DNA from 2 places in the Inquilinus sp. CAU 1745 genome. Region 1 is predicted to be linked to the other one. Evidence: predicted binding sites of a transcription regulator. Region 1 holds the regulator's gene; the other holds the start of a gene.
The links. Region 1 encodes HrcA, which represses chaperone genes, less so after heat shock. Its sites were predicted from a motif close to GTTAGCACTCNCCNNNGGNGAGTGCTAAC; they were not measured.
Positions count from the first base shown of each region.

Region 2: the regulator HrcA is predicted to act here: its motif matches at 11,107-11,135, upstream of groES (co-chaperone GroES).

Region 1 covers NZ_JBDOQU010000003.1:28,975-43,716, forward strand. The annotation lists gene AAFN89_RS04640 (hypothetical protein) at 163-609, shown strand; partial or broken gene AAFN89_RS04645 (magnesium chelatase domain-containing protein) at 683-1,288, opposite strand; gene gshB (glutathione synthase) at 1,369-2,310, opposite strand; gene AAFN89_RS04655 (transglutaminase-like domain-containing protein) at 2,360-3,202, opposite strand; gene AAFN89_RS04660 (BON domain-containing protein) at 3,199-3,843, opposite strand; gene AAFN89_RS04665 (YraN family protein) at 3,846-4,244, opposite strand; gene rsmI (16S rRNA (cytidine(1402)-2'-O)-methyltransferase) at 4,237-5,193, opposite strand; gene AAFN89_RS04675 (penicillin-binding protein activator) at 5,187-6,431, shown strand; gene hemW (radical SAM family heme chaperone HemW) at 6,446-7,579, opposite strand; gene rdgB (RdgB/HAM1 family non-canonical purine NTP pyrophosphatase) at 7,576-8,202, opposite strand; gene AAFN89_RS04690 (NAD(P)-dependent oxidoreductase) at 8,325-9,188, shown strand; gene rph (ribonuclease PH) at 9,193-9,942, opposite strand; gene hrcA (heat-inducible transcriptional repressor HrcA) at 10,119-11,183, shown strand; gene grpE (nucleotide exchange factor GrpE) at 11,180-11,770, shown strand; gene AAFN89_RS04710 (metallopeptidase family protein) at 11,875-12,276, opposite strand; gene AAFN89_RS04715 (4a-hydroxytetrahydrobiopterin dehydratase) at 12,338-12,628, shown strand; gene AAFN89_RS04720 (superoxide dismutase) at 12,636-13,361, opposite strand; gene AAFN89_RS04725 (GNAT family N-acetyltransferase) at 13,456-14,049, shown strand; gene AAFN89_RS04730 (SDR family NAD(P)-dependent oxidoreductase) at 14,095-14,742, opposite strand, start outside.
Region 2 covers NZ_JBDOQU010000003.1:202,217-216,958, reverse strand. The annotation lists gene AAFN89_RS05640 (TIGR02302 family protein) at 1-143, shown strand, start outside; gene msrB (peptide-methionine (R)-S-oxide reductase MsrB) at 289-813, shown strand; gene AAFN89_RS05630 (hypothetical protein) at 949-2,073, shown strand; gene AAFN89_RS05625 (primosomal protein N') at 2,130-4,355, opposite strand; gene fsa (fructose-6-phosphate aldolase) at 4,435-5,124, shown strand; gene AAFN89_RS05615 (DUF484 family protein) at 5,165-5,884, shown strand; gene AAFN89_RS05610 (tyrosine recombinase XerC) at 5,863-6,861, shown strand; gene AAFN89_RS05605 (PGPGW domain-containing protein) at 6,854-7,129, opposite strand; gene lpdA (dihydrolipoyl dehydrogenase) at 7,190-8,584, opposite strand; gene AAFN89_RS05595 (VOC family protein) at 8,687-9,103, opposite strand; gene AAFN89_RS05590 (usg protein) at 9,201-9,464, opposite strand; gene AAFN89_RS05585 (hypothetical protein) at 9,463-9,588, shown strand; gene AAFN89_RS05580 (DMT family transporter) at 9,605-10,573, opposite strand; gene AAFN89_RS05575 (hypothetical protein) at 10,600-11,031, shown strand; gene groES (co-chaperone GroES) at 11,225-11,536, shown strand; gene groL (chaperonin GroEL) at 11,584-13,224, shown strand; gene AAFN89_RS05560 (YMGG-like glycine zipper-containing protein) at 13,370-13,618, shown strand; gene AAFN89_RS05555 (DJ-1/PfpI family protein) at 13,711-14,283, opposite strand.

The sequences.
Region 1 (14,742 bases):
CCAAGCAGCATGTGGCAATACGCAGTGGGAATCCAGCATTAATTTGCCGAAGGGAAATCCGGTCATCTTTTGACTTGCGTTTCCTTGACGCAACGCTATGGATTATTTTGCGTTTCTTGCCGCATTCGGCCATACAAATCCCTGGGTAGATGGGGCACCAACATGGACGCGCACGGGAATCACCGCCTCAAGGCGCCGCTCATCGACATCCTCAAGGAGATCCGCGCCCTCGAGATTTCCTTTGGCTGCCTGGCTAAGCACTGCGAGATTCGGCTGTCCTCCATCCGGCAGCAGGCGGAAGCACTCGAGGTCGAGCTACTCAAACTCGAGGAGACGGCAGCCTCTGGGCAAGGGAATGCGTCCGGGGCCGCCGCTGCTGAGGAGGACCGGCAACCGATCATCAGGGAGCTGCTCATCCAGTTGCTCGGGCAGGCCGGTCCGGACGGAGAGACGACAAAGGAATTGGAGCGGCAGGTGACCATTCTTATTCCCTGGGTCGCCTATGGCACGGTGCGCTCAACCCTCAGCAGGCTCGTGAATGCTGGCCAGGTCGAACACCCGGACCGCGGTCGCTGGAGGTTGCGCCGGGAAGTGACGCTGGAATGGTGACGTTGCGATAGCTGCTAAACTGCTGTTTTGTCAGAAATCAATTGAGATTCCGGGGTCATCTGCGCCATAATTCCGCCGTCTCCTGCCCCTTGATGTCGCGCAGATCCAGCGCCGCCGCACCCGTCTCCGCGATGCGCGGGGAAGGCTGGGACAGCGTCTGCGTGCCCTTGAAATGGTTGATCAGCGCCAGCAGGGTCGACGGGGCCAGCACCTCGATCCGCCCGCCCTCGTTCGCCGCCCAGGCAGCTTCGCTGCCGCAGGCGGCGGGACATATGAGCCCCAGATCCCGTGCCGCGGCGTTGACCGCGGCCGGCAGCACGCCCGCCACCGCCGTAATCGCCCCATCCAGCGCCAGCTCGCCCAGCGCGGCATAGCCCGCGACCTCGCCGGCCGGCAGCACGTTCAGCTCCGCCAGAAGGCCCAGCGCGATCGGCAGGTCGTAATGGCTGCCTTCCTTCTGCACGTCGGCGGGGGCCAGGTTGACGGTGATGCGCTTGGGCGGCAGGGCGATCCCCAGCGCGTGGAGCGCCGAGCGCACGCGCTCCCGGCTCTCGCCCACCGCCTTGTCCGGTAGCCCGACGACGGTGAAGCCCGGCAGCCCGCCTGTCGTCTGCACCTGCACGTCGATGGGCAGGACGTCGATGCCCTGGAACGAAACCGTATTGACCCGCGCGACCACCCTGCCCCCACCCTCGGTTCGCCTTTTCGGCGAGATTAGGGGGCGCGGATTCGCGAGGCAAGCACGGGATTTAGGTCAAATCACCCGCGCCGGGCTTCGATTGCATCCCACAGCGTCGCCTGGATCTTCACGCCGTCCAGCCGGTTGATCTCGTGGATGCCGGTGGGGGAGGTGACGTTGATCTCCGTCAGCCAGTCGCCGATCACGTCGATGCCGACGAAGATCAGCCCGCGCTCCCTCAGGGCCGGGCCGATGGCGGCGCAGATGTCGCGCTCGCGGGCGGTCAGCGTGGTCTTGCCGGCCTGGCCGCCGGCATGGAAGTTGGCTCGCGCCTCGCCTTCCGCGGGCAGGCGGCTGACGGCCCCGACCGGCTCCCCGTCCACCAGGATGATGCGCTTGTCGCCCTGGCGGATCTCCGGCAGGTATTTCTGGACGATCACCGGCTCCCGGTAGAGCAGGGTGAAGGTCTCCAGGAGCGCGCCCAGATTCTCGTCATCGGGCTTCAAATGGAAGACCCCGGCCCCGCCATTGCCGAACAGCGGCTTGACGATGATGTCCCGGTATTCCCGGCGGAAGGCCTTGATCTCCTCCAGATGGGAGGCGATCAGCGTCGGCGGCATCAGGTCCGGAAAATGGTTGACGAACAGCTTCTCCGGCGCGTTGCGCACATGGGCCGGATCGTTCACCACCAGCGTCCTTGGATGCACCTGCTCCAGCAGATGGGTGGCGGTGATATAGGCCATGTCGAAGGGCGGATCCTGGCGCATCAGCACGATGTCGACCTGGGTCAGGTCCAGCTTCTCCGGCGCGCCCAGCGTGAAATGATCGCCCCTGGCCGCGCGCACCTCCAGCGGCCTCGCCTCGGCATAGACCTCGCCTTCGCGGAAGGACAGGTGGCGGGGCAGGTAGTGGTAGAGCGCATAGCCCCGATCCTGCGCCTCCAGCGCCATGGCGAAGGTGCTGTCGGCGTCGATGTCGACGCTTTCGATCGGGTCCATCTGTATGGCGACGGCGAGGCTCATCGTGCTGAGATCTTTCGGAACGGGACGATGCGAAAAGAAAATGGAGCGGTCAGTTGAGGCGGGATTTCAGCTCCTGAAGCAGAACGGCCACATGGTGCTGCGCCACATCGTCGGTGCTGAGTTGCGTAAAGGATTCCAGCGACCTTATGGCCGCCGAGAGGTTGCCCAACCGGGCCTGCAGCAGGCCGGCCTCGCGCCACAGGATGGGCTCGCCCGGTGCGATCAGCAACATCGCGTCGATGATGTCCAGCGCGCGGCCGTACTCTTCCGCCTTCAGGAACCGGACCTTCAGATTGTTCTGGAGGCGGATCAGGATGCCCCGGTCGGTCAGGGGCGCGTAGTCGCGGGGCGTCAGCTCCGCCTCTATGCCCGCCATCGTCTTCAGAAGGTCGCGCAGCTCCGCCGTGCCGCGCGTCCGGCCGCCATGGAAGGGGTCCAGGATGGCGCGGCTGCCGTCCCGCTCCAGCCGGACGAGGAAATGGCCGGGGAAGTTCAGCCCCACGATCGACCAGCCCTGGGCGCGGGCGGCGTGGATATAGAGGATGCCGAGCGCGATCGGCAGCCCGCGCTTGCGGTCGATGACCCGCATCAGATTGCCGTTCTGCGGGTCGTCATAGGTCGCCTGATCGCCCTCATAGCCGTGGGTCCGGGCGAGGACTGACCGCAGCGCCTCGGCCGCGCCTTCCGCGCCCGAAGGCGCGGCGCCGGCGGCTTCGCGCACCTCCCCGGCCAGCACCGCCAGATGGTCGCGATAGCGGTCGAGCGGAACGCGCGGCCGGTCGAGCGCGGCCAGCGTCAGCGCCGCGTCGGCGAGGTTCAGCGCCTCGTCCGGCGTCTCCCCCACCCGGGAGAGGGCAGCGCGGATCTCGTCGGATGCCGGCAGCGCGTTCACGAGGCCTGGTTTGCCGCCGGGTCGGAGACGGGCTCGCCCGCCATGCGGACATAGGGCACGACCCGCTGGACGTAGGGGATGTTCCGCGCATGGGCGATGACGCGGTCCAGCTCTGCCTGGTTCTGGGCGATGCCCATGATGTAGATCGTCCCCCCGACCGTATCGATGCTGTAGTTGAGCGCGCTGACCGAGCCGTCGAAGGCGAGCCGGGAGCGAAGCTGGGTGGAGATCCAGGCGTCGCGCGCATAACCGGACAACCCTCCGGAGTCCGCGACCTGGATCTCGTTGATGACTTCCTTGACGCCGTCGACCTGCCAGACCAGCCGGATGGCTGTCACCCGCTCCTCCGGCGTCGGCACCTGGCCGGTCACCAGCACCCGCCCCTCGGTGACGGTGAGGGAGAGGCGGTTGTACATCTCCAGATCTTCGCGCAGCCAGAGATCGTTGATCGAGATGCGGATCGCCTGGTCGCTGATCGCGTCCGACACGCTGCGTTCCTGCGCCGCCGCCGTCCCGCCGGCGGCCGCCGTCCCGGCGACGCCGAGGGTGACCGGATCGCAAGCTGTGGTCAGGAGGATCGTCGCCAGCGCCGCGCCCGCTCCAACGCCGCCCTTCCCGAAACGCCCTGCCCGTCGGTTCATCGTCACCATCCCACCCTCTGAAGATCGGCGGCGTCTGCCTGCCATGCGTTCACCATATGCATCGGCCATCGACGCGGCGCCACCGCCATCACGTCGAAGCGGACGCTGCCGCCGGATTGCGGCGCGAATTGGGCCGGATGGGCTCCGATCCACGCCATGGCGGCGCGCGCCAGACGCGTCCGTTGCCGGCCCGTGATGGCATAGAGGGCGGCCCCATGGGAAGCCCTCGCCTTCACCTCGATGAAGACCAGCGTCCGGCCGCGCCGGGCGACGATGTCGATCTCCCCGGCCGGGGAGCGGAACCGCCGGGCGAGGATGCCGTACCCTTTCAGCCGCAGCAGCAGGATGCAGACCGTCTCCGCCCGCCAGCCGAAGCGCCAGGCGCGCCGCCTGTCAGTCATCTGCGGCCGCTTTCGAGAGCGCGAGCGCGCGCTGATAGACATCGCGCTTCGGCTTCCCCGTCCGCGCCGCCACCGCCGCCGCGGCGTCCCGCACGCTGGCGCCGGCCAGCGCCTCCGCCAGCATCGAATCCAGATCGTCGGCCGCCACGGCCTCCGCCACCGGCGGGCCGACGACCAGCACGATCTCCCCCTTCGGCGGCCCGGCATCGGCGTAATGGACGGCCAGCGCGGACAGGCGGTCCCGCCGCACCTCCTCATGCAGCTTCGTCAGTTCCCGCGTCACGGCGGCCTCCCGGTCGCCCAGCATTTCCGCCATGTCGGCCAGCGACTCCGCCAGCCGGCGGGCGCTTTCGAAGAAGACCAGGGTCGCGGGGATCGAGGTCAGTTCGCCGAGGAAGCTCCGCCGGGCGGCGCTCTTGGAGGGCGGGAAGCCGGCGAAGAGGAAACGGTCCGTCGGCAGGCCGGAAAGCTGCAACCCCGTCGTCGGCGCGGATGCGCCGGGCAGCGCCGTCACCGGCAATCCGCGGGTGTGGGCGTCGCGCACCAGCTTGAAGCCCGGATCGGAAACCAGCGGCGTTCCCGCGTCGGAGACGAGAATGACGGCGTCGCCGCCCTCGATCCGGTCGAGAAGGAACGGCCTCACGCGCTCGGCGTTGTGGTCGTGATAGGCGATCAGCCGCCCGCTGCCGGCGGCGATCCCGTGGAGCGACAGCAGCTTCGCGGTGGTCCGCGTATCCTCGCAGGCGATGGCGTCGGCGTCGCGCAGGGCGTCCAGCGCGCGCAGCGTGATATCGCGGACATTGCCGATGGGCACGGCGGTCAGATAGAGGCCGGGCGGCATCGGTTTACTTGCCGGGACCCCCCGGCTAGTGTCGGCTTCGATGCCGTTCCGCGGGGCCGCGCCCGCCGGACGGCGATCCTCGTCAAGCGGTGGAGTGGTCCGTGACACGTCTTTCGTCGGTTTTGACTTCTGTTTCGACATCGACTTTCCGGACGAGAGGGCGCGGGGTCGCCCTGGCCGCGTGCCTGGCGCTGCTCGCCGCCTGCGGGACGACGACCGTAGCGGAGCCGTCGCGGCCGGCGCAAGCCGTCCAGCCCCAGACTTCCACGCCGCTGGAACCGTTCGGCACGGGCGGGGTCGATCGCTTCGGCCGTCCGATCCTGGAGGAACGGACCCAGGTCGCCCTCCTGCTGCCGCTTTCCGGCCGGGGCGAGGCGGTCGGCCAGTCGATGCTGAACGCCGCCCAGATGGCGCTGTTCGATTCCGGCGTCGACACGCTGGAGTTGATGCCCCGCGACACGACGGAGACGCCGCAGGGCGCGGCCGCCGCTGCCCGCGCCGCCATTGGGGAAGGGGCCGATCTCGTCATCGGGCCGCTGTTCGGCGACCATGTTCCGGCCGTCCGGACGGTGGCACAGCCCGCTAACGTCAACGTCATCTCCTTCTCCACCGACCGCAGCGTCGCCGGCGGGAACGTCTTCCTGTTCGGCTTCCTGCCGGCCGACCAGGTCGACCGGGTAGTGGAATACGCGATCGGTCAGGGCATGACCCGGTTCGCCGCCCTGGTGCCCAGCGGGGCCTATGGTCAGGCGGTGGCGAACGCGCTTCAGGACTCCGCCGCGCAACGGGGCGCGACGGCGCGGGTGGAATATTTCGACCCGTCGAACACCGACTATTCCGACGCCGTCCGCCGCGTGTCGCAGGGCGGGCCGATCGACGCGCTGATGCTGCCGGTCACGGGGCTGCCGCTGCGCGGCATCGCGCCGCTGCTGGACTATTACGAGATCGACGCCCAGCTTCTCGGCACCGGGCTCTGGGACATTCCGGGCATCGGGCGGGAACCGGCGCTCAACGGCGCGTGGTTCGCCTCTCCCCAGCCCGACCTCCGCGCGGGTTTCGAGCAGCGCTATCAGGCGGCGTTCGGCGAACCGCCGGAACGGCTGGCAACGCTGGCCTATGACGCGGTGGCGCTGGCAGCGGAACTGACTCGGAGCGCGCCGCGCGGCCAGCCGAAATTCGACACCGCGACGCTTCAGGACCCGGCCGGCTATGTCGGCATCGACGGCATCTTCCGTTTCGGTCCGGACAATCTGGCCCAGCGCGGCCTCGCCATTCTGGAGGTCACGCCGTCGGGGCCGGTGGTGCTGGAGCCGGGCGCGCAGAGCTTCGCCGGCCCAGCCTTCTGATCATCGCACCCTGATCATCTCACCAGCGCCGCCAGGACCCCGTTCAGCCGCTGCCGGCCGGCGGGGGTGGCGCGAAGCCTGTCGCCCTCGACGGTGACGAAGCCGCCCCCGACCATCCGCTCCAGGCCCGCCGGATCGACCAACTCGGCGGCTGGCCGGTCCAGGGCGACGCCCTCGGTCAGGCGCAGCCCCATCATCAGCCGCTCGGCGTCCCGCAACTCGTCGGGAATGGACTCGCGCGGATGTTCGGCGTGGCCGTCGCGCTCCACCCGCTCCAGCCAGATCTCCGGCGCGCGATGGGTGCGGGTCCCGAACTTCCGGCCGTTAAGCGTCAGCCGACCATGCGCGCCAGGGCCGACGCCGACATAGTCGCCATAGCGCCAGTAGGTCAGATTGTGCCGGGATTCCTCGCCCGGCCTGGCATGGTTGGATATCTCATAGGCAGGCAGCCCCGCATCCTCCAGTACCGCCTGCGTCGCCTCGTAGAGCGCCGCCTGCGTCTCCTCGTCCGGCAGGGTGAATGCGCCCCTTCCGTAGAGGGTGTGAAACTTCGTCCCTTCCTCGATGGTCAATTGGTAGAGCGACAGGTGCCCGACCGCATGGTCGAGCGCCCGACGCAGTTCCGTCTCCCAAGCTGGCACGGTCATGCCGGGCCGGGCGTAGATCATATCGAAAGAGAAACGATCGAAATGCCGGGCGGCGACGGCCACGGCCGCCAGCGCTTCCGCCGCGCTGTGCTCCCGTCCCAGGAAGCGCAGATCGGTATCGTCCAGCGCCTGGACGCCCAGAGACACCCGGTTGACCCCGGCCGTGCGGAAGCCGGCGAACTTGTCGGCCTCGACGGAGGTGGGATTGGCTTCCAGCGTGATCTCCAGCCCCTCGGCCGTCCGCCAGCGCGCAGAGACATGGTCCACGAACGCGGCGACGGTCTCAGGCGGCATCAGCGACGGCGTGCCGCCGCCGAAGAAGATCGAGGTGACCGTGCGGCCGGATGTTTCGGAATGGAAATGATCCAGTTCGCGCACAAGCGCCGCCCGCCACTTCTCCTGATCGACCGTTTCCCGGACATGGGAGTTGAAGTCGCAATAGGGGCATTTCGCCCGGCAGAACGGCCAATGGACGTAGATCGCGAAGCCGGGGTCGCTCATCCCGCGAAACAACGCGCCACGAGTTGCCGGAAGGCGTCGGCGCGGTGGCTGCCGGCATGCTTGACCGCAGGGTCGATCTCTCCATAGGTCAGCTCGTGACCTTCCGGCATGAACATCGGATCGTAGCCGAAGCCCCTGTCGCCGCGCGGCGGCCAGACCAGCCGCCCGTGGGCGCGGCCTTCAACCGTCTCGCAATGCCCGTCGGGCCAGGCCAGCGCCAGGGCGCAGACGAAATAGGCGGCGGGGTCGCGGTCGCCCAGCGCCTCGTTCAGCCGCCGCATCCCGTAGTCGAAATCCCGCCTGCCGTCCGGCAATTCCGCCCAGCGGGCGGAATAGATGCCGGGCGCGCCGTCCAGCGCCGGCACGGCAAGGCCGCTATCGTCGGCCAGCGCCGGCCGGCTGGTGCGCTCCGCGACATAGCGGGCCTTCAACTCGGCATTGGCGATGAAGGTCGTCCCCGTCTCTTCCGGATCATCCAGCCCGAACTCTCCGGCCGACGGGAAGGCGCCGACATAGGGGCCGAGGAGTTGGGATATCTCCCGGATCTTGCCCTTGTTGTGGCTGGCGATGACGAGCGTGTCGCCATCGAAGCGGCGGGGGGTGGTGGGGGCCGTATCGTGCATGGCGCTTAGATAAGCTTGCTTGTGAAAATCTCCAAGTTCGGCGGCCGCGGGCTTGCCATGCTGGAACCGCGCGCCGATCATCGCGCCGGACCGGATATCACGGAAGAATGGGGAGAAGATCGATGAAAGTGGCATTCCTGGGCATGGGGGTGATGGGTGCGCCGATGGCGGGGCATCTGGTGAAGGCCGGGCACGAGGTGACGGTCTATAACCGCACCGTCGCCAAGGCCCAGGCCTGGACGAAGGAGAACAAGGGCGGGTCGGCCGCCACGCCGGCCGAAGCCGCAAAGGGGGCGGAGATCGTCTTCGCCTGCGTCGGCAATGATGACGATGTCCGCGGCGTGGTCTATGGCGATGCGGGCGCGTTCGCCGGCATGGAAAAGGGCGCGCTGTTCGTCGACCACACAACCGCGTCGGCCGGGCTGGCGCGGGAGCTGGACACGGCGGCGCGGGAGAAGGGTTTCGCCTTTCTCGACGGGCCCGTCTCCGGCGGTCAGGCGGGCGCGGTCAACGGCCAATTGACGGTGATGGTCGGCGGCGAGAAGAAGGATTTCGACCACGCGAAGCCGGTTATCGACTGTTTCGCGAAGGCCACGACGCTGATGGGCCCGGCCGGGGCCGGGCAGCTTACCAAGATGGTCAACCAGATCTGCATCGCCGGGCTGGTGCAGGGCCTGTCGGAAGGCATGAACTTCGCCCAGAAGGCGGGGCTCGACGGCGATCTGGTGCTCGATGTCATCTCCAAGGGCGCGGCGCAGAGCTGGCAGATGGAGAATCGAGGCCGGACCATGCTGAAGGGCGAGTTCGATTTCGGCTTCGCCGTCGACTGGATGCGCAAGGATCTCTCGATCGTCTTCGACGAAGCCCGCCGCAACGGCGCGCGTGTGCCGGTGACGGCGCTGGTCGACCAGTTCTACGCCGCCGTCCAGGCCCATGGCGGCAACCGCTGGGACACGTCCAGCCTGATTCAGGTGCTGAAGGGATGAGGCTTCACCCCAGCGCGGCTTTCTGGGCCTCCACCAGTTCGGCGATGCCCTGCTTGGCCAGCGCCATCAGGGCCAGGAACTGCTCCTCGCTGAACGGGTCGGTTTCCGCCGTGCCCTGGATCTCGACGATTCCGCCCTTGCCAGTCAGCACGAAATTGGCGTCGGCGTCGGCGGTGGAATCCTCCGCATAGTCCAGATCCAGGACCGCCTGGCCCTTATAGAGGCCGCAGGAGATGGCGGCGACATGGTCGGTGAGCGGGTTGATCCTTACGGCCTTGATCGCCATCAGGTGGCGGATGGCCATGTGCAGAGCGACGTAGCCGCCGGTGATCGCGGCCGTGCGGGTGCCGCCATCGGCCTGGATCACGTCGCAATCGACCTTGATCTGGATTTCGCCCAGCGCCTTCAGGTTGGTCACGGCGCGTAGGGACCGGCCGATCAGGCGCTGGATCTCCTGTGTCCGGCCGGACTGCTTGCCGCGCGCGGCTTCCCGGTCGGTCCTCTTGTCGGTGGCGCGGGGCAGCATGCCGTATTCCGCCGTCACCCATCCCTTGCCGCTGCCCTTCAGCCAGCCCGGCACGCGATCCTCGACGCTGGCGGTGCACAGCACATGGGTGTCGCCGAATTTGGCGAGGCAGGAGCCTTCGGCGTATTTGTTGACGTCAACCTCCAGCCGGATGGCGCGCAGCGCATCGGCGGCGCGGCCCGACGGGCGGTGGGATCGGCTTGCGGTCGCGGACGGCGCGGCGGTCATCGGATGGTGCTTTCCTTTGCTCCCGGAATGGCGCGCAAGCTATCCTCTGAAGGCGGTGTCGTCCACCTCGCACGGGAGATGGGAACCGGTGCCGTTGACGCCGCCGATTTCGGCCCCACATAGCGAGGCGCCAAGCCATGGGACCATTGACCGGACTGCACCACCCCCCCGGGGAGATGATCGCCGAACTGAACGAACGGTCGCGCGAGATCTTCCGCCATATCGTCGACGCCTATTGCGAAACCGGCGAACCCATCGGCTCGCGCACGATTTCGCGGCGGCTGGGCATGGATCTGTCGCCGGCGACCATCCGCAACGTGATGGCCGATCTTGAGGAAGCCGGGCTGCTTTACGCGCCGCACACCTCCGCCGGACGGCTGCCGACCGATCTCGGCCTCCGCCTGTTCGTCCACGGGCTGCTGGAGATCGGGGACCTGGGCGAGACCGACCGGAACAATATCGAGGCTCAGTGCGCCGCCGTCGACCGCACCCTGCCGCAGGTGCTGGACGAGGCGACGACCGTCCTCTCCGGCCTGTCGAGTTGCGCCGGGCTGGTGCTGGCGCCGAAGACCGACCGGCCGCTGAAGCATATGGAGTTCGTCAATCTGGCGCCCGGCCGCGCGCTGGTGGTCATGGTGACGGAGGACGGGCTGGTCGAGAACCGGGTTGTCGAGGTGCCGCCCGGCCTGCCGGCCTCGACCCTGGTCGCCGCATCGAATTATCTCAACGCCCGTGTCATCGGGCGAACGGTGGGCGAGGCGCGGGCCGAGGTCTCCAGCGAGATGGAGCGGCAGAAGAACCAGCTCGACGAGCTGGCGGCGAAGGTGGTTGAGGCTGGCCTCGCCACCTATGCCGGGGACCAGCGCTCCGGCGGTACGCTGATCGTCAAGGGCCAGTCGCGGCTTCTCTCCGATGTCACGGCGGTCGAGGATCTGGAGCGCATCCGGAGTCTTTTCGACGCGCTGGAGACGAAGGAGGCGATGCTCCGCCTGCTCGACGCCGCCAACACGGCGGAGGGCGTGCAGATATTCATCGGGGCGGAGAACAGCCTGTTCAGCCATGCCGGCTGCTCCGTCATCATCGCGCCCTACAAGGACGGGCGGGAGCAGATCGTCGGCGCGATCGGGGTCATCGGCCCGACGCGCCTCAACTACGCCCGCATCATCCCGATGGTCGACTACACCGCCAAGATGGTCGGCCGTCTTCTATGGAACAAGAAAGACGAGCACAGAGCAGCATGACCGATACCAGCACCCACAAGACCGAAGCCGACGCGGTCGAGACCGAGGAGGTCCTGCCGCCGGAGGAGGGCGCGGCCGAGGAGGCGATGGCGCTCGATCCCGTGGAGGTCCTGCGCGAGGAGAACGCCAAGCTGAAGGACCAGATGCTGCGCGCGCTCGCGGATGCGGAAAACACCCGCCGCCGCGCGGAGCGGGAGAAGGAGGATACCGCCAAATACGCGGTAACGAAGTTCGCGCGCGACATCCTGAACGTCGCCGACAATCTGCGCCGCGCGATGGAGGCCGTCCCCGACGATGCGAAGCAGGGCAACCCGGCGATGACGGCCCTTGTGGAGGGCGTCGAGGCGACGGAGCGCGAGCTTCTGGACGCGTTCGGGAAGCATGGCGTCACTCGGATCGACCCGTTGGAGGAGAAGTTCGACCCCAACTTCCACCAGGCGATGTTCGAGGTGGAGAATACCGGCCGTCCGCCGGGCACGATCGTCCAGGTGATGGCGGCGGGCTACGTCCTCAACGGCCGCCTGCTGCGCCCTGCCATGGTCGGCGTCGCCAAGGGCGAACCTCCGAAGGTCGACACGACGGCCTGAGGGGAGGGTTCGGTACAGCCTCCCCTCACCTTGAGCCTGTCGAAAGGTGTGTGCCCACATGGTTTGACAGGCTCACCATGAGGAGGTGGGAAACGCAAGAACCCTCACTCCGTGACCTGCGCCTCCAAAGCCTCCATATCGTCGTCGGAGAAGCCGAAATGGTGGCCGATCTCGTGGATCAGGACGTGGGTCACGACATGGGCGAGGTCTTCGCCCGTGTCGCACCAATAGTCCAGGATCGGCCGGCGATAGAGGAAGATCAGGTCGTTGTGGGTGCGGCTGGCGGAGACGCTCTGCTCCCCGAACGGCGTGCCGACATAGAGGCCCAGAAGGTCGAACGGGCTCTCCAGCTCCATATCCCGGCAGGTTTCCTCGTTGGGAAAATCCTCGACCCGGATGGCGACGCCCTTCACCATGCCCGCCAGTTCCGGCGGGATCGATTCCAGCGCGACGTCCGCCATGTCGATCATATCTTCCAGGGTCGGCGGCGTGATCGGGCGTTGCATGATGGGGCGGGTCCGTCGGCTTTTCACGTTCGTCGCCCCTATCTAGCAGGAGGACGCCGCCATGGCCCAGAAGCTTGATCCCGCCGCCCGCACCCGAGCGCTGGCCGACCTGAAGGGCTGGTCGCCGATCGAGGGGCGGGACGCCATCCACCGACGCTTCACCTTCAAGAATTTCTCCGAGGCATGGGGCTTCATGACCCGCGTCGCCCTGATGGCGGAGAAGATGGATCACCACCCGGAATGGCACAATGTCTACAACCGCGTCGACGTGGTGCTGACGACCCACGATGCCGATGGGCTGACGGAGAAGGACATCGCGCTGGCCGCCTTCATGAACAAGGTCGCGGACTGAGAGGGCGTCAGCCGGTCATGCGGCCGGCGACGATCTCCCAATCGACGATGTTGTCCAGAACGGCGGCGACATGCTCCTTGCGCCGGTTCTCATAGTCCAGATAGTAGGCGTGCTCCCACACATCGATGCCCAATAGCGCCGTCTGGCCGTGCGCCAGCGGATTATCGCCGCCCGGCGTGCTCATCAGCGCGACGCCGTCGCCATCCTGGATCAGCCATTGCCAGCCGCTGCCGAAGATGTCGCCGGCGGCTGTGGTGAATTCCTCCTTGAACGCATCCATGCCGCCGAAAGCGGCGCCGATCCGCTCGGCCAGCGCCCCTCCAGGCTCCGTCGGCCCTTCCGGCGTCATCTGCTCCCAATAGATCTCGTGGTTCCAGGCCTGGCCGGCATTGTTGAAGATCTTACGGCTTTCCTGATCGTCCGCCGTCGCCTGGATGATCTCCTCCAGGGACATGTCGGCCATCTCGGTGCCCTCAATCAGGCCGTTCAGCGTCTCATAGTAGCCGGCATGGTGCTTGCCGTAATGAAGGCCGACGGTGCGACCGGAGATCACGGGCTCCAGCGCCGCCTCGTCATAGGGCAGCGGCGGCTGGGCGATCGCCCCGGCGTTCTGCGCCAGCGCCGGCGTGGGGAACCTTATCGCCGAAACGGCCGCGGCGGCGGCCAGGCCGCCAAGGAAGCGCCTGCGGTTCAGCGGAAGGGAAATGGCGGCGAGCGTGTCTGTCCGGATCATAGCTACCTCTCCCATGTTCAGCTTTGCCTCCGACCGCGTTAAAAGGCGCGGACGCCTTCGGGTTCCCCGGTCGGACATATGGAAACGGCAAGACATGACGATCACGACGCCCGAACTGGAGACGAAGCGCCTCCGCCTCCGCGCCTGGCGGGCGGAAGATCTGGAGCCGTTCGCCGCCCTCAATGCCGATCCGGAAGTGATGGAGCACTTCCCGGCGACGCTCGACAGGGTGGAGAGCGACACGCTGGCCGCCGGCATCCAGGCGCATTTCGCCGAACGCGGTTTTGGGCTGTGGGCGGTGGAAGCGCCGGGGGCGGTTCCGTTCGCCGGCTTTGTCGGACTGTCCGTGCCACGGCGCACGCTGCCCTTCACGCCCTGCGTGGAAGTCGGCTGGCGGCTGGCGCGCCATTGCTGGGGCCGGGGCTACGCGACGGAGGCGGCGCAGGCCGCGCTCTCCTTCGGCTTCGGGACGCTGGGCCTGGAGGAGATCGTCTCCTTCACGGCCGCCGGCAACCTCCGCTCCCGTCGGGTCATGGAAAGGCTGGGCATGAGCCGCGACGAGACGGACGATTTCGATCACCCCGCCCTGCCGGAAGGCCACCGGCTGCGCCGGCACGTCCTCTACCGGCTGGGTCAACTTACTCCTGTTGGTCATTCCGGCCCCCGAGCCGGAATCCATAGGCCCTGACCGCTTCAGCGACGGCGAAGGACCAGATGCGGTCCCCGCCGGCTGCTATTTCGGCGCCAGCCGCACCGCGCCGTCCAGACGGATCGTCTCCCCATTCAGCAGTTCGTTCTCCGCGATGTGCAGCACCAGCCGCGCATATTCCTCGGGCTGGCCCAGCCGCTTGGGGAAGAGAGTGGTGGCGACCAGGCTCTCCTGGACCTCGTCGGACATGGACAGCAGCATCGGCGTGCCGATGAGGCCGGGGGCCACCGTCATCACGCGGATGCCGAATCGGGCCAGTTCGCGGGCCATCGGCAGGGTCATGGCGACGATGCCGCCCTTCGACGCGCTGTAGGCTGCCTGGCCGATCTGTCCCTCATAGGCGGCGACCGAAGCGGTGTTGACGATCAGCCCACGCTCTCCGGTCGGCAGCGGTTCAACCTCCGCCATCGCGGCGGCGGCCAGCCGTCCGACATTGAAGCTGCCGATCAGGTTGACGTCGATCACCCGGCGGAACAGGTCGAGCGGATGCGGCCCCTCCCGTCCCACCACGCGTCCGGCATCGGCGATCCCGGCGCAATTCACCGCGATACGGGCGACGCCATGAGCCTCCCGCGCCGCCGCCAGCGCCTCCCTTATGCTCGCCTCATCGGAGACGTCGCCGGCGAGGGCGAGGCCGCCGATCTCTGTCGCGACGGCCTCCGCCGCCTCCGC
Region 2 (14,742 bases), 170 kb from region 1:
ATTCCGGCGACGTCCAGATTCCGGAGGAAGCCGATATCCAGCGCGCCCGCCAGATCCTGGACGAGTTGCGTCGTCGCCTGGGCGAACGCGACCGTCCCGAACTGGAGCATGAATATATCGAGCGCCTGCTGCGGCGATTCTGACGCCAGCCGCGCCCTCCGGCTCACCGCCCGCCCACGCGATCGTGAACCGGTCGGCTGGCAAAGTTGAAACCGGGACCCCACCTCAAGGCGTAGCATCGTCACATTCGGAATCCGAAGCCGGAATCCTAAGAAGGAGTCTCAAACGATGCTCACACGTCGACATCTTGGCATGACCGCCGCCGCGGCGGTCGCCCTTAGCGGAGCAGGCGCCATGAAGCTGTTCGGAAGTTCGGCCAAGGCCGAGAATCGCGGAAACTTCCCGGTGAGCCATACCGAGGAGGAATGGCGGGAGCTGCTGACCGACGCCGAATACCGGGTTCTTCGCGACCACGGGACGGAGCGTTCGGGCTCCAGCCCGCTTAACCAGGAACATCGCGCCGGAATTTTCATCTGCGCCGGCTGCAATCAGCCCGTCTATTCGTCCGAAACGAAGTTCGAGAGCGGGACCGGCTGGCCCAGCTTCTATGCCCCCATCGAGGGCGGCGTCGGCACGTCGGAAGACCGGAAGCTGTTCATGGTCCGCACAGAGGTCCATTGCAGCCGGTGCGGCGGCCATCTGGGCCATGTCTTCGAGGACGGCCCGCCGCCGACCGGCCTGCGCTACTGCATGAACGGCGTCGCGATGGACTTCGTGCCCGAAGGCGAGCCGATGCCGGACCTGCTCGCCTGATCGTTGCGATTTCCCAATAAATCGGCAGCGGGGCCAATTTCGACGTTATTTCAATTTTAGAAAACTGCTAGACTTCCGGTTCGGCTTTCAACCGCTCTTGGGGGCATGGGGGGTATGCGGGAGGCCATCCGGACGTTGTACGAGTACGCCCTGGCGGAAGATGGCTGGGAGCCGCTGCTCGGCCATCTATCGTCGGAGTTCGCGAGCGGCTATGCGGTGATCATGAGTCATGACCACCGCGCCGATCGCACGCGCGTCCATTGCGCCACCGGCCATGTGACGGCGGCGGAATGCAAGGCCTATGACGACCACTACAGCCGCACCAGCCCGATCCTGAGCCACCGGCGCGGGGACGCCGCCGGCACGATCTTCAGTGACCGCGACTATCCCGACTATGACGGCTATGTCCGGAGCGAGATCTACAATGATTTCTTCACGCCGCTGGACGCCGAGCACATGCTGGACGTCCACCTGCAGGTGTCTGACGAGGAATCGACCAGCCTGGTCCTCCGCCGCGGCCGGGCCGCCGGCGCCTACGGGCGCGCGGAGGCACGCCGCCTGTCCCTGATCACTCCCCATCTTCAGGCGATCCTGCGGCTGCGCACTAGGATCGGTGCCCTGAAGGCCGAGCGGGACGCCCTGCACGCGGCGCTGGACCAGCTCAGCGTCGGCGCGGTCGTGACCGATCCCAAGGGCGACATCGCTTTCGCCAACGATACGGCGCGGGAGATGCTGACCGCCGCCGACGCCGTCACGGTCGATCGTCGACAGCTTGTCCCGGCCAGCCGCCGGCATGCGCGGGAGCTTCACAGGCTGGTCGGTGAGGCGGCGGAGAGCGTGGAGACCGGACGCCCGCCGGAGAACCAGATCCTGGCCCTACCGCGGAGCGATGATCGGCCGCCGCTCACCCTGTCCTTCGCCGCCCTGCCGCAATCGGACGCGCTGGGGATGGAGACGGCGCGGGTGCTGGTCCTGCTCCACGACCCGGAGGCGAGCCCGCGGCGGACGGAGGATTCGCTGATACGCCTCTACGGCCTGACACCGGCCGAAGCCCGGCTGTCAGCCGAACTCGCCGCAGGTCGCACGCTGGCGGCGGTGGCCGAACGCAACGGCGTCTCCATCGTCACCGTCCGTTCCCAGCTTCAGTCGACCATGGCGAAGACGGGGATCAACCGTCAGGCGGACCTGATCCGGCTGGTCCTCGGCAGCGCCCGCATACCCGCTCCCCGGGAAAGAGCGCCGCTGGCCCTGGGAGTTTGAGAAGCCAGGGAAGGAGGGCTTTCCCTCCCCCTCATGGCGAGCCCGTCGAACCGCCTTCAGAGGAAGCTGTAGGGGTCGATATCGACCGCGATCCGGACGGAGCCCGGGACCTTCACCCGCGTCAGCCAGTCGGCGATCGTCCGCTGGAGCGCGATCCGGCGATCGGCCTTGACCAGCAGCCGACGCCGGTGCCGCCCGCGCAGCACGGAAAGCGGCGCGGGCGCGGGCCCCAGCACGTCGATCCCCTTCCCGCGCGGCGCGGTCCGGCCAAGCGCCTGGGCGACACGGTCGACATCCCCGGCGTGAGGGCCGGAGACGATCAGCGCCGCCAGCCGGCCAAAGGGCGGCAGCAGCCGCATCTCCCGCGCCTCGGCCTCCTGCGCCAGGAAGCCGTCCCGATCGCCGGCGACCAGCGCGCCCAGCACCGGATGTTCCGGCATGTGGGTCTGGAGCAGTACCCGGCCGGGCCGTTCCGCCCGCCCGGCGCGTCCCGACACCTGCTGGAGAAGCTGGAAGGTCCGCTCGCTGGCCCTGAGGTCGCCGCCCGACAGGCCCAGATCGGCATCGACCACGCCGACCAAGGTCAGCAGCGGGAAATGGTGCCCCTTGGCGACGAGCTGCGTTCCTATGATCAAATCGACCTCCCTCTCCTGGATGCGGCGAATGAGGTCGGCGGCCTGGGCGGGCCCGTGGATCAGGTCCGACGCCATCACAATCGTGCGGGCGTCGGGAAAGCATTCGGCCACCTCCTCGGCGATCCGCTCCACCCCGGGCCCGCAGGCGCGGAAGCTGTCGGGGGCTTCGCAGGTCGGGCAGACGGAAGGCAGGCGTTCGCCATAGCCGCAATGGTGGCATTGCAGGCGGCCCGCCAACCGGTGTTCGACCAGCCAGGCCGTGCAGTTCGGGCACTCTAGCCGGTGACCGCAGGAATCGCAGAGCGTCAGCGGGGCATAACCCCGGCGGTTCAGGAACAGCATCGCCTGCTCCCCCCCCGCCAGCGTCTCCGCCACCGCCTGCTTCAGCGTCGGTGAGAGGAAGCGCTGACGCTCCGGCTTGTCCTGCCTGAGATCGATCGTCTCCAGCGCCGGCAGGGTTGCGCCCGCATGCCGGTCGGGCAGATGGAGCCGCCGATAGCGGCCCTGGTCGGCGTTGACCACCGTCTCCAGCGCCGGGGTGGCGGAGACCAGGGCGATCGGGATCTCCCCCAGATGCGCCCGCACCACCGCCATGTCCCGGGCGTGGTAGATGACCCCGTCCTCCTGCTTGAAGGCCGTCTCGTGCTCCTCGTCGACGACGATCAGCCCCAGACCGGGGAAGGGCAGGAAGAGGGCCGAGCGCGCGCCGACGACGACCTTCGCCGAGCCTTCGGCGACCGCCCGCCAGGTCAGCCGGCGGCGCGCGCCCGTGAGGTCGGAATGCCATTCGGCCGGCGGCGCGCCGAAGCGCCGGGCGAACCGTTCCAGCCATTGCGCCGAAAGCGCGATCTCCGGCAGCAGCACCAGCACCTGCCGGCCCGCCTCCAGCGCGGCGGCGATCGCCTCGAAATAGACCTCCGTCTTGCCGGACCCGGTGACGCCGTCCAGCACCGTCGCGCTATAGCCGCCCTCCCTGACCTGCCCGGCCAGCATATCGGCCGCCGCCTGCTGATCGGGCGAAAGCGCCGCCCCCGCCTGGCTCCAGTCCGGCAAGGGAAGGTTCAGCCGCGCCGGCAGGGCCACCGCCTCGATCATCCCGGCCTCCGCCATGCCCTTCAGCACGCCGGTCCCGCAGCCGGCCTCCCGCGCCAGCTCCGCCGGCAGGCGCGGCGGTCCGTCTTCCAGCACCGCCAACACCCGGCGGCGCGCGGGGGTCAACTTTCCCGCCACCGATCCGCCGTCCGCCGCCCGATACGCCTGGGTCGGCTTCGGCGGGTTGAGCGCGGAGAGCGTGCTGATGCACATCCGCAGGACGGCGCCCGGCGGGCTCATCACATAGTTCGCCACCCAATCGACGAATCGCCGGCTGGCCTCGGGGATCGGCGGCGCGTCGTGGCGGGCCAGCACCTCCTTCAGCCGCTTGTCGGGAAGATCGCCGCCGCCTTCCCCCCAGACGACGCCGGTCAGTTCCCGGCTGCCCAGCGGCACAAGAACGCAGTCTCCGGCCGCAAGCGCCATCCCCTCCGGCACCGCGTAATCGTAGGCTTCCGCCAGCGGCAGGGGCAGCAGCACGCGCACGCGGCGGCGCGGGCCGTCCGCTTCGGCCGCCTGGGCATCGGCCTGGGAACTGGAACCGGGGGAGTCCATCGGCTACAATCGCCGGGACGTTCGTTCGACGCGCCAGGGGCCGGAGAATGGGCCCCCCGGACATTCACACGAGATCATCATGAAATTCTTCATCGACACCGCCGACCTGAACGAGATTCGCGACCTTGCCGCCACCGGCCTGCTGGACGGCGTGACCACCAACCCGTCGCTGGTCGCCAAGGCCGGCCGGAACTTCCTGGACCTGATCGCGGAGGTCTGCGAGGTCGTTCCCGGCCCGGTCAGCGCGGAGGTCGCCGCGACCGACTTTGACACCATGCTGGCTGAGGGCAAGGCCCTTGCCAAGATCGCCCCCAACGTGGCGGTGAAGGTGCCCCTGACGCCGGACGGACTCAAGACCTGCAAGCGCCTCTCCGACGACGGCACCATGGTCAATGTGACGCTCTGCTTCTCCGCGGCGCAGGCGATCCTGGCGGCCAAGGCGGGCGCGACCTTCATCAGCCCCTTCGTCGGCCGGCTGGACGATATCGGCCAGGACGGCATGGAGCTGATCGCCGACATCGTCCAGATCTACGACATGTATCCCGAGATCACGACGGAAGTGCTGGTCGCCTCCATCCGCGGGCCGCAGCACGTCATCTCCGCCGCCAAGATGGGGGCTCATGTGGCGACCATGCCGCCGACCGTGCTGCGCCAGCTCTATAAGCACCCGCTGACCGACAAGGGGCTGGAGGCGTTCCTGGCCGACTGGGCGAAGAGCGGCCAGACGATCCTTGGCGACGACGTGCAGCCGATCAAGAAGCAGGCCTGAGCGGCCGGATCAGGGGAAAAAGGGGCAGGCGAGACGCCGCATGGTTCAGGAAACCCGCCGAAGCGACGAACGCGCCGCGGACTCCGTGGTGACGGAGGGCGAGGTCGCGGCCTACCTCAACGCCCATCCCGATTTCCTGATCGACCATCCGGAGGTGGTGGCGCGCATGGCCGCCCCCACCCCCGACCGTCCGGACGGGGTGGTCGACCTGCAATCCTTCATGGTCGAGAGGCTGCGGTCGGAGGTCGACCGGCTGAAGGGCCAGCAACGGGCGATCATCAGCGCCAGCCGGGCCAACCACAACAGCCAGAACCGCGTCCACGCCGCCATCCTGTTCCTGCTGGACGCGCGCAATTTCGAGCAGCTTATCCAGACCATCACCACGGACCTGGCCGTGCTGCTGGACCTCGATGTCGCCTGTCTGCTGATCGAATCGAACGGGCAAGACCTGCCGCAGGCCCTGGCGTCGGGGATCAGGGTGGTCGACGAAGGGTTCGTGGAACAGCATCTGGCCCATCGCGAAGCCCTGCTCCAGGGCGACATAGCTGGATCGGAGGCGATCTTCGGCGCGGGAGCCGGCCTCGTCCGCAGCCAGGCGCTGGTGCGGCTGGCGATCTCCGCCGACACGCCGCCCTGCCTGCTGGCGCTGGGATCGCGGGAGCCGGACATGTTCCATGAAGGCATGCGCACGGAGTTGATGAGCTTCATGGCCCGTGTGCTGGAACGGTGCATCGGCTCATGGCTCGACCTGCCGGCGTGACCGCCGGTGAGGCCGCCGTGGCCGACGCCGGCGGCCTCACCTTCCTCTGCGCTGCCGACACGGCCGCCGCCGCCGGCCGCTGGCGGCGGTGGCTGGAGGTGGAGAAGGCGGCCTCCAGTCACACCGTCAGGGCCTACTGGACCGACCTTGTCGCCTTCCTCACCTTCGCCCGGGATCATCTGGGCCGCCCGCCCGGCCTCAATGATCTGGGCGATTTCACGCTCGGCGACTTCCGCTCCTATCTCGCCCGACGGGCGGGGCGCGGGGCGGGGGCCGTCAGCCGCGCGCGGAACCTGTCGGGCGTGCGCAGCTTCTTCGCCCATCTCGACCGGGCGGGAACCCTGCACAATCCCGCACTTGCGTCCTTGAGCAATCCGAAGCTGCCGCGCAGCCTGCCCAAGCCGCTGGCGGCCGGGGACGCGCTGAAGGTGCTGGACGTGGCCGCCGCGATGCCGGCGGAAGGCTGGGTCGGTCTCCGCGACAGCGCCCTCTTCGCGCTGCTCTATGGCAGCGGCCTGCGACTGGGAGAGGCCCTGGCGCTCGATATGGGCGACCTGCCGGAAAAGGGCGCGCTGACGGTCATCGGCAAGGGCCGAAAGCAACGCCAGGTTCCCCTTCTGCCGGAGGTGATCGCGACAATCGAAGCCTATCGCGCCGCCTGCCCTCACCCGGCTACCAGCAATGCGCCGCTCTTCGTCGGCGTGCGGGGCGGCAGGCTCAACCCAGGCGTCGCCGAACGGCAGATGCGGGTCCTGCGGTCTGCGCTGGGCCTGCCGGCCACCGCGACGCCGCACGCGCTGCGCCACAGCTTCGCGACCCACATCCTGCATGATGGCGGGGATCTGCGGGCGATCCAGGAGCTGCTGGGCCACAGCTCGCTCTCCACCACCCAGCGCTACACCGAAGTGGACGATTCGCGGCTGCTGGATATCTATGCCGACGCCCATCCGCGGGCGCGGAAGCAGCCCGCTACCTGATACGCCGCCCACGAAACCACGCGACCAGCGCGTCGGCCTTCCGTTCGGCGAAGGAATGGGCGCGGTTGACCGCCGGGTAGCGGCGGCGCGTCCTGACCACCAGCGCCCGCGCCCAGGGCTGGACGCGGGCCAGCAGGATCAGCCCGATCAGCAGGAAGAGGAGGCCCTGGAGAAACGGCAGGAAGATGCCGGCGACGCCCAAAACGACCAGCCCCCAGCCGAGGACCAGGAAGGCCAGCCGCTTGCGCCGGGACATCGTTTCGGTCATGCGGGCCGCCCCTGATCCCGCGGAGGGATCATCAGATAGTAATCCCGCTCGGGGGATCGGTCAGATATGCAGCGGCCTGCCGTCGACGGCCAGCGCCGCCTCCTTCACCGCCTCGTTCAGCGTCGGATGGGCGTGGCAGGTCCGGGCGATATCTTCCGCCGACGCGCCGAACTCCATCGCCATGGCGCATTCGGCGATCATCGTCCCGGCCTCCGCGCCCATGATGTGGATGCCCAGAACGCGGTCCGTCTTCTTGTCGGCCAGCACCTTGACGAAACCATCGGTCGCGTTCATCGCACGGGCGCGGCCGTTGGCGGTGAAGGGGAACTTGCCGGACTTGTACTCCCGGCCTTCCTCCTTCAACTGCTCCTCCGTCTTGCCGACGGAGGCCGCTTCCGGCCAAGTATAGACCACGCCGGGGATGGCCTCGTAATTCACATGACCCTTCTGGCCGGCAAGGCTTTCCGCCAGGGCGACGCCCTCCTCCTCGGCCTTGTGCGCCAGCATCGGCCCGACGATCACGTCGCCAATGGCGTAGACGCCGTCCACATTGGTGGCGAAGTGGCCATCGGTCTTGATGCGCCCGCGCTCGTCCAGCTCGACGCCGATCGCCTCAAGCCCCAGCCCTTCGGTACGCGGCTTGCGGCCTATCGCCAGAAGCACGTAGTCCGCTTCCAGCGTCTCCGAATCCCCGCCCCTGGCCGGCTCCAGCGTCAGGCTGACGCCCTTCTTCGAAGCCTTGGCCCCGGTGACCTTGGTCGCCAGCTTGAACTTCATGCCGGACTTGCCCAGCGTGCGCTGCATCTGTTTGGAGATTTCGCCGTCCATGCCGGGCAGGATGCGGTCGAGGAACTCCACCACCGTCACCTCCGCGCCCAGCCGACGCCAGACCGACCCCATCTCCAGCCCGATATAGCCGCCGCCGATGACCACCAGATGCTTGGGAACGCCCGGCAGGGCGAGGGCGCCGGTCGAGCTGACGATGCGATCCTCGTCGACCTCCACGCCCTTCAGCGGCGCGACGTCGGAGCCGCTGGCGATGATGATGTTCTTGGCCTTGTAGCTCTTGCCGGCGACCTCGACCATGTCCTTGGCGGTGAACTTCGCCCAGCCCTTCAGCCAGTCGATCTTGTTCTTCTTGAACAGGAACTCCACGCCGCCGGTGTTCGCCTTCACGACGCCGTCCTTGTGGGCCATCAGCGCCTTCAGATCCAGATCGACCTTGCCGACCTTGACGCCGAACGCGCCCAGATGATCGCGCGCCTCCTCATACTTCTCGGAAGCATAAAGCATCGCCTTGGACGGGATGCAGCCGACATTGAGGCAGGTGCCGCCCAACGTCTCGCGCCCCTCGACGCAGGCCGTCTTCAGGCCGAGCTGTGCGCAGCGGATGGCGCAGACATAGCCGCCGGGGCCACTGCCGATGACGATCACGTCGTAGGTGGCGTCGCTCATTTCTGTCCTCGGAATTGGAGTCGGTGCGGAAAGCGGCCGCACCATGCCGCAAGCGCCCCCCTCCAGGCAAGAGAGGGGCGGCCGCCGGTCAAGCGGAGAGGGTCACCATTCGCCGGTGTTGGGCATCGACGCCCACGGCTCCTTCGGCGGCAGGGATTCGCCCTTCTGCAGCAGTTCGACGGAGATGTCGTCGGGCGACCGGACGAACGCCATGTGCCCGTCGCGGGGCGGGCGGTTGATGGTGACGCCATTGTCCTGGAGCTTCTGGCAAAGGGCGTAGATGTCCTCGACCTCATAGGCCAGATGGCCGAAGTTCCGGCCGCCGGAATATTCCTCCGGATCCCAATTGTAGGTCAGCTCGACCTTCGCATCCTCGTTCCCCGGCGCGGCCAGGAAGACGAGCGTGAACCGCCCCTTCTCGTTCTCCATCCGCTTGACCTCGTTCAGGCCCAGCAGGTTGTAGAAGCGCAGGGATGCGTCGATGTCCGTCACCCGGACCATGGTGTGCAGATATCTCACGGGCAGGATCGTCCTTCGTTCGGGGATTGATGAGATTGGCACCCTTCACATAGGCGCGGGAACGCACCCGGCAAAGCCCCGATCGGCCAAGAACGATCTAATGCAGCCTCATCTCACCGTCGAAATGGCGGAGTTCGCCCGGCGTCACCAGCCCGGCATGGGCGACCTTCACCGAATGAAGCCGACCCTCGATCTCGCGCGCCCAGAAATCCAGGAAGCGCCGCAATTCCGGGAAGGAGGGGGCGATGTCCAGATGCTGCCAGATAAAGCTCTGGAGCAGGCCCGGATGATCGGGCAGGTGATAGAGGATCTCCGCTGTCGTCAGCCGGTAGCCGCGAAGCTGCAAGGACAGGTTGCTCATGAGTCTTGAGGTCTCCCTTCCTGCTGTTGACCGCCTCACCGGCCTGTCGCGCCGTTCCTTTTTGTTCATTGAAGTGTCACTTGAATTTCCCGCTTCCGCAAGAAAAACCATCAATATCAATTGATTAGCAGCGCAAGACGTTAAGTGCTGCCAGATTGCCAAGCCCGCCGACTCATGCGCGCATGCTCCCACGACATCAGCAGCACGCCGACGAACACCGTCCCGAATCCCAGCAGGTGCAGCCAGCGGAACGGCTCATCGAGCAGCAGGTAGGAAAGGACGAGCGCGGAGACCGGCATCAGCCCCATGAATCCAGCGGCGACTGCTCCCTCCGCCTTGGCGAGGCCGGAGTACCAGAGCCATGTCCCGAGCGCGAGCGTCCCCGCCCCGTACCACAGGAGCGCCGCCCAGACGCGGCCGCTTGTCTCCGCGACGGCGAAGCTTCCCCACTGCCACAGGGCGAAGGGCAGGAAGACCGGGATGGAGATGACGGCCGCCAGGAAGGCCACCAGGACGGGATCGACGCTTTCGGACATCTTCTTGCCCAGCAGGGTATAGGCCGTCTCGCAGCAGACCGCGCCGAAGACGAGGCCCGACCCGAGGAGCAGGCCGCCATTCCCCCCGCCGCCGGACCCGCCGCCCGATCCCTGGCGACCGAGATGGAGGATGAGGACGCCGCCGACCGCGAGCGTGACCGCCGTCAGCTTCCGCCAGGTCGGCCGATCGCCCATGAAGAGCATGGAGGCGGCGGCGGTGACGGCCGGCGTGGTGCTCATGACGATCGCGCCGACGACACCGGAGATCATGCTCATGCCGTAGAGCATGAGGGCGGAGAAGCCGAACATCCCGAAGAGGGAGATGAACGCGACCAGAAGCCATTCCCGCCGACCGAATCCCTTCACCTGCCGCCAGTTGCGCAGGGCGAACGGCGCCAGCACGAGCGCGCCGATCGTCACCCGCAGGGCGGAGGCCACGAACACCGGCACGGCGGCGGTGACGATCTTGCTGACCGGCGTCGCCGACCCGAACGCCGTCATCCCCAGCGCCAGTTGCAGATAGACCGTTGAGGATGTCGACGCTTTGCTCTCTCGATTTCGATCAACGGTCATGCCAAGGGCAATAGGGCGATCAGATTTTGGTTCGTTTCGCCGTCAGATTGTTGGACATTCCGCCCTATGTCAGGGTCATCGGGATGAGCGGCGAAACCAGCAAGGAAGTGTGGATCGAGCGGCGGCTGCCGGTATGGGTGGCGCTGTCGGAGCTGTTCATCGATACCGAGCTTCAGCCGGCGGCTTACGACGCCATCGCCAGGACCATCCGTCAGGCGGGGATCGGCCGGGCCGAGGCGCTGACGATCCTGAAGGAGGAAGTCGCGCCGGTCTTCTATTCGAACACGCTGTCGATCGCCGGGAACTGGACCGGCTGGCCCGAGGCGGAGGTCCGGGGATCGATCATGGAACATTTGTCGCGCGGACCGGTCAGGCGCCAGGTCGCGGTGGTGGCGGCGAAAATCTGGCGTTCCTATGCCGAACGATGGGAAGAGGTCGCCCGCCGGCTGACCGATTGAAGGCGTCCCGATAGGGCCCGTCGCGGCTTTTCGGTTCTCCGCCTCTTGACGGCCCAAAAATGGCTTCCCAAATCCGTTGGCACTCGATCGGCAGGAGTGCTAAAAGCAGCGCTTCCCGCCGCTTCGGGGGAACGTCATCAGCATGTCAATCGGCGCTTCACCGGCGACCGATCAATCGAGGGAGTGAAAGATCATGGCTTTTCGTCCGTTGCATGACCGCGTGCTCGTCCGCCGGGTCGAACAGAGCGAAAAGACGACCGGCGGCATCATCATTCCGGACACCGCCAAGGAAAAGCCCCAGGAAGGCGAAGTGATCGCCGTCGGCGCGGGCGTTCGCGACGACAAGGGCGCACTCCAGGCGCTGGACGTCAAGGCCGGCGACCACATCCTGTTCGGCAAATGGTCCGGCACGGAAGTGAAGATCGACGGCGAGGACCTCCTGATCATGAAGGAGAGCGACATCCTCGGCGTTCTGGACGGCAGCCGCGCCGCCAAGGCCGCCTGAATCTCGCCCGGTCGGTTTCCCTCCCTTTCTCATCAAGGTGAATGAACATGGCAGCCAAGGAAGTTAAGTTTTCGTCTGATGCCCGCTCGCGGATGCTGCGGGGCATTGACGTGCTGGCGGACGCGGTGAAGGTGACGCTGGGTCCGAAGGGCAGGATGGTGGTGCTGGACAAGTCGTTCGGCGCGCCGCGGATCACCAAGGACGGCGTCTCGGTGGCCAAGGAGATCGAGCTTTCCGACAAGTTCGAGAACATGGGCGCGCAGATGGTCCGCGAGGTCGCCTCGAAGACCAACGACCTGGCCGGCGACGGCACGACGACGGCGACGGTGCTGGCCCAGGCGATCGTCCGCGAGGGCGTGAAGTCGGTGGCCGCGGGCATGAACCCGATGGACCTGAAGCGCGGCATCGACCTGGCGGTCGAGGCGGTGGTGGCGGACCTCAAGGGGCGCAGCCGCAAGGTCGAGACCAACAACGAGATCGCCCAGGTCGGCACGATCTCGGCCAATGGCGACAAGACCATCGGCGACATGATCGCCCAGGCGATGGAGAAGGTCGGCAATGAGGGCGTGATCACGGTCGAGGAGGCCAAGAGCCTGGAGACCGAGCTCGAGGTCGTCGAGGGCATGCAGTTCGACCGCGGCTACCTCTCGCCCTATTTCGTGACCAATGCGGAGAAGATGGTCGCGGAGCTGGAGAACCCGTACATCCTCTACCATGAGAAGAAGCTGTCGAACCTGCAGGCGATGCTGCCGGTGCTCGAGGCCGTGGTGCAGTCCTCCCGGCCGCTCCTGATCGTGGCCGAGGATGTCGAGGGCGAGGCGCTGGCGACCCTGGTGGTCAACAAGCTGCGCGGCGGTCTGAAGGTGGCGGCGGTCAAGGCGCCGGGCTTTGGCGACCGGCGCAAGGCGATGCTCGAGGACATGGCGATCCTGACCGGCGGCCAGGTGATCTCCGAGGATCTCGGGATCAAGCTGGAGACGGTGACGCTCGACATGCTGGGCACGGCCAAGAAGGTGCAGATCACCAAGGAAGAGACGACGATCGTCGACGGCGCCGGGGCCAAGGCCGACATCGAGGGGCGGATCGGCCAGATCAAGGCGCAGATCGAGGAGACCTCGTCGGACTATGACCGGGAGAAGCTGCAGGAGCGTCTGGCCAAGCTGGCCGGCGGCGTGGCGGTGATCCGGGTCGGCGGCGCGACCGAGGTCGAGGTCAAGGAAAAGAAGGACATGGTCGACGACGCCATGCACGCCACCCGGGCGGCGGTCGAGGAAGGCATCGTCGCCGGCGGCGGCTCGGCCCTGCTCTACGCCATCAAGGCGCTGGCCAAGGTCGATCCGGCCAATCCCGACCAGAAGGTCGGGGTGGAGATCGTCCGCCGGGCGCTGCAGACCCCGGCCCGGCAGATCGCCAGCAATGCCGGCGTCGACGCCTCGATCGTGGTCGGCAAGCTGCTCGAGCAGGCCGACACCAACTTCGGCTACAACGCCCAGACCGGCGAGTATGGCGATCTGGTCAAGGAAGGCGTCATCGACCCGACCAAGGTCGTCCGCGCCTGCCTGCAGAACGCAGCCTCCGTCGCCGGGCTGCTCATCACCACCGAAGCCATGATCGCCGAAAAGCCGGAAAAGAAGGCCGGCCACAGCCATGGCGGCGGCATGCCCGACATGGGCGACATGGACTTCTGACCGGAAGCTCCATCGCCAAGGGAGAGGGACGCCTTCGGGCGTCCCTTTTTCTTGCGCCGCATCCCGCTCGGTCCGCTTCCGGAACCGTTGCGTGGCCGTGCCTGTTTAGGATGCCATGGAAACACTTCCGAGAAGGACGGCAGCCATGCGGAACAAGACGGGCATTCTCCTGATCGCCGGGGCCGCGCTCGCACTCGGCGCATGCGGCACCTCCACGGGCGACCGCACCGTCAGCGGCGCGGGCATCGGCGCCGGGACGGGCGCGGCTGTCGGCGCCATCTTCGGCGGTGTCGGCGCCATTCCCGGCGCCCTGATCGGCGCGGGGGTCGGCGGAGCGACGGGCGCCTTCACCAATGAGGAACGGGTCAATCTGGGCGAACCGGTCTGGCGCTGACGCCGGGTTCGGCGCAAAGAAAAAGGCGCGGCCCAGATGGGCTCGCGCCTTTTGTCCTTTTCCCGGACCCGAAGGCCCGGCGGCCGATCCGGTCAGGCGGCGGCCTGGATGTCCATCGCGTCGGTGAACAGCTTCAGGACGTCGTCCTTGAAGGCCCTCATATCGGCCGCGCTGGTCGCGGTGATCATCGAGCGATCGATGGTGACGGTCTCCTCCTCGCCGGCCAGCGTGGCGCCGGCCTGGGACAGAAGGTCCCGGATTTCCTCATTGGCGGCGACGGTGCGGCCCTGCGCCCGCTCCGCGGCGATCAGGAGCGCCGGCGCGTGGCCGACGGCGGCAACCGGCTTGTTGCCGTCAACGAAACCCTTCAGGAAGCGCTTGACGTGGGCGCTCTGGGCCAGCTTCTCGATGCCGCGCTGGCCGCCGGGGATCAGCAGGCCGTCGAAATCCGCGGCCAGCGCCTCGGAGATCGCAACGTCGACCGGGAAGTAATGGCCCCAGCTTCTGTCATGCCAGCCATTGACGAGGCCCTGTTCGGACGAGACCAGCTTGAGCGTCGCGCCCGCGCCAAGAAGCGCGCGCTGCGGTTCGGTCATCTCCGTCTCCTCGAAGCCGTTGGCCACCAGGATCGCGATCGTCCGTCCAGCGAGTGGTTGATCGGTCATTCCCCTCTCCTTTTCCTCTGTTAACAGGTTGACGGCGTCGCGAACCGGTCGCGCCGCCGATCCCAGCCATGCTCTTGTCCGGAGCGGGACGCGCTTCGGAACCCATTCAGGCGAATCGTCAAGACGATCGGGTCGGACGGTTATCCGCCGATCCGTTGGCCTGCGCGTCTCCATGAGGGAGATCAAGGTTCGGGGCCGCGACCGGGAGCCGCGACGCTCATGCCGAAGAGCGACGCAATAAGTTGCGTCTGGGTATGGCTTGAATACGCCGTAAGAGGTGGCCGCTGCACTGCGATATGTCAACGTCTAATCACCCGACTGCGACGCATAAGCGCCATGCCGGAAGGTTCTGGACCGCCGGAAATTCGGCGCGGCCAAGGCGGTTGCCGGCCTCGCCGGCCTTGTCCCGCCGCCGTCAACCGCTATGCTCATTCGCTGAACAGGGGCGGAGTTCCCGTG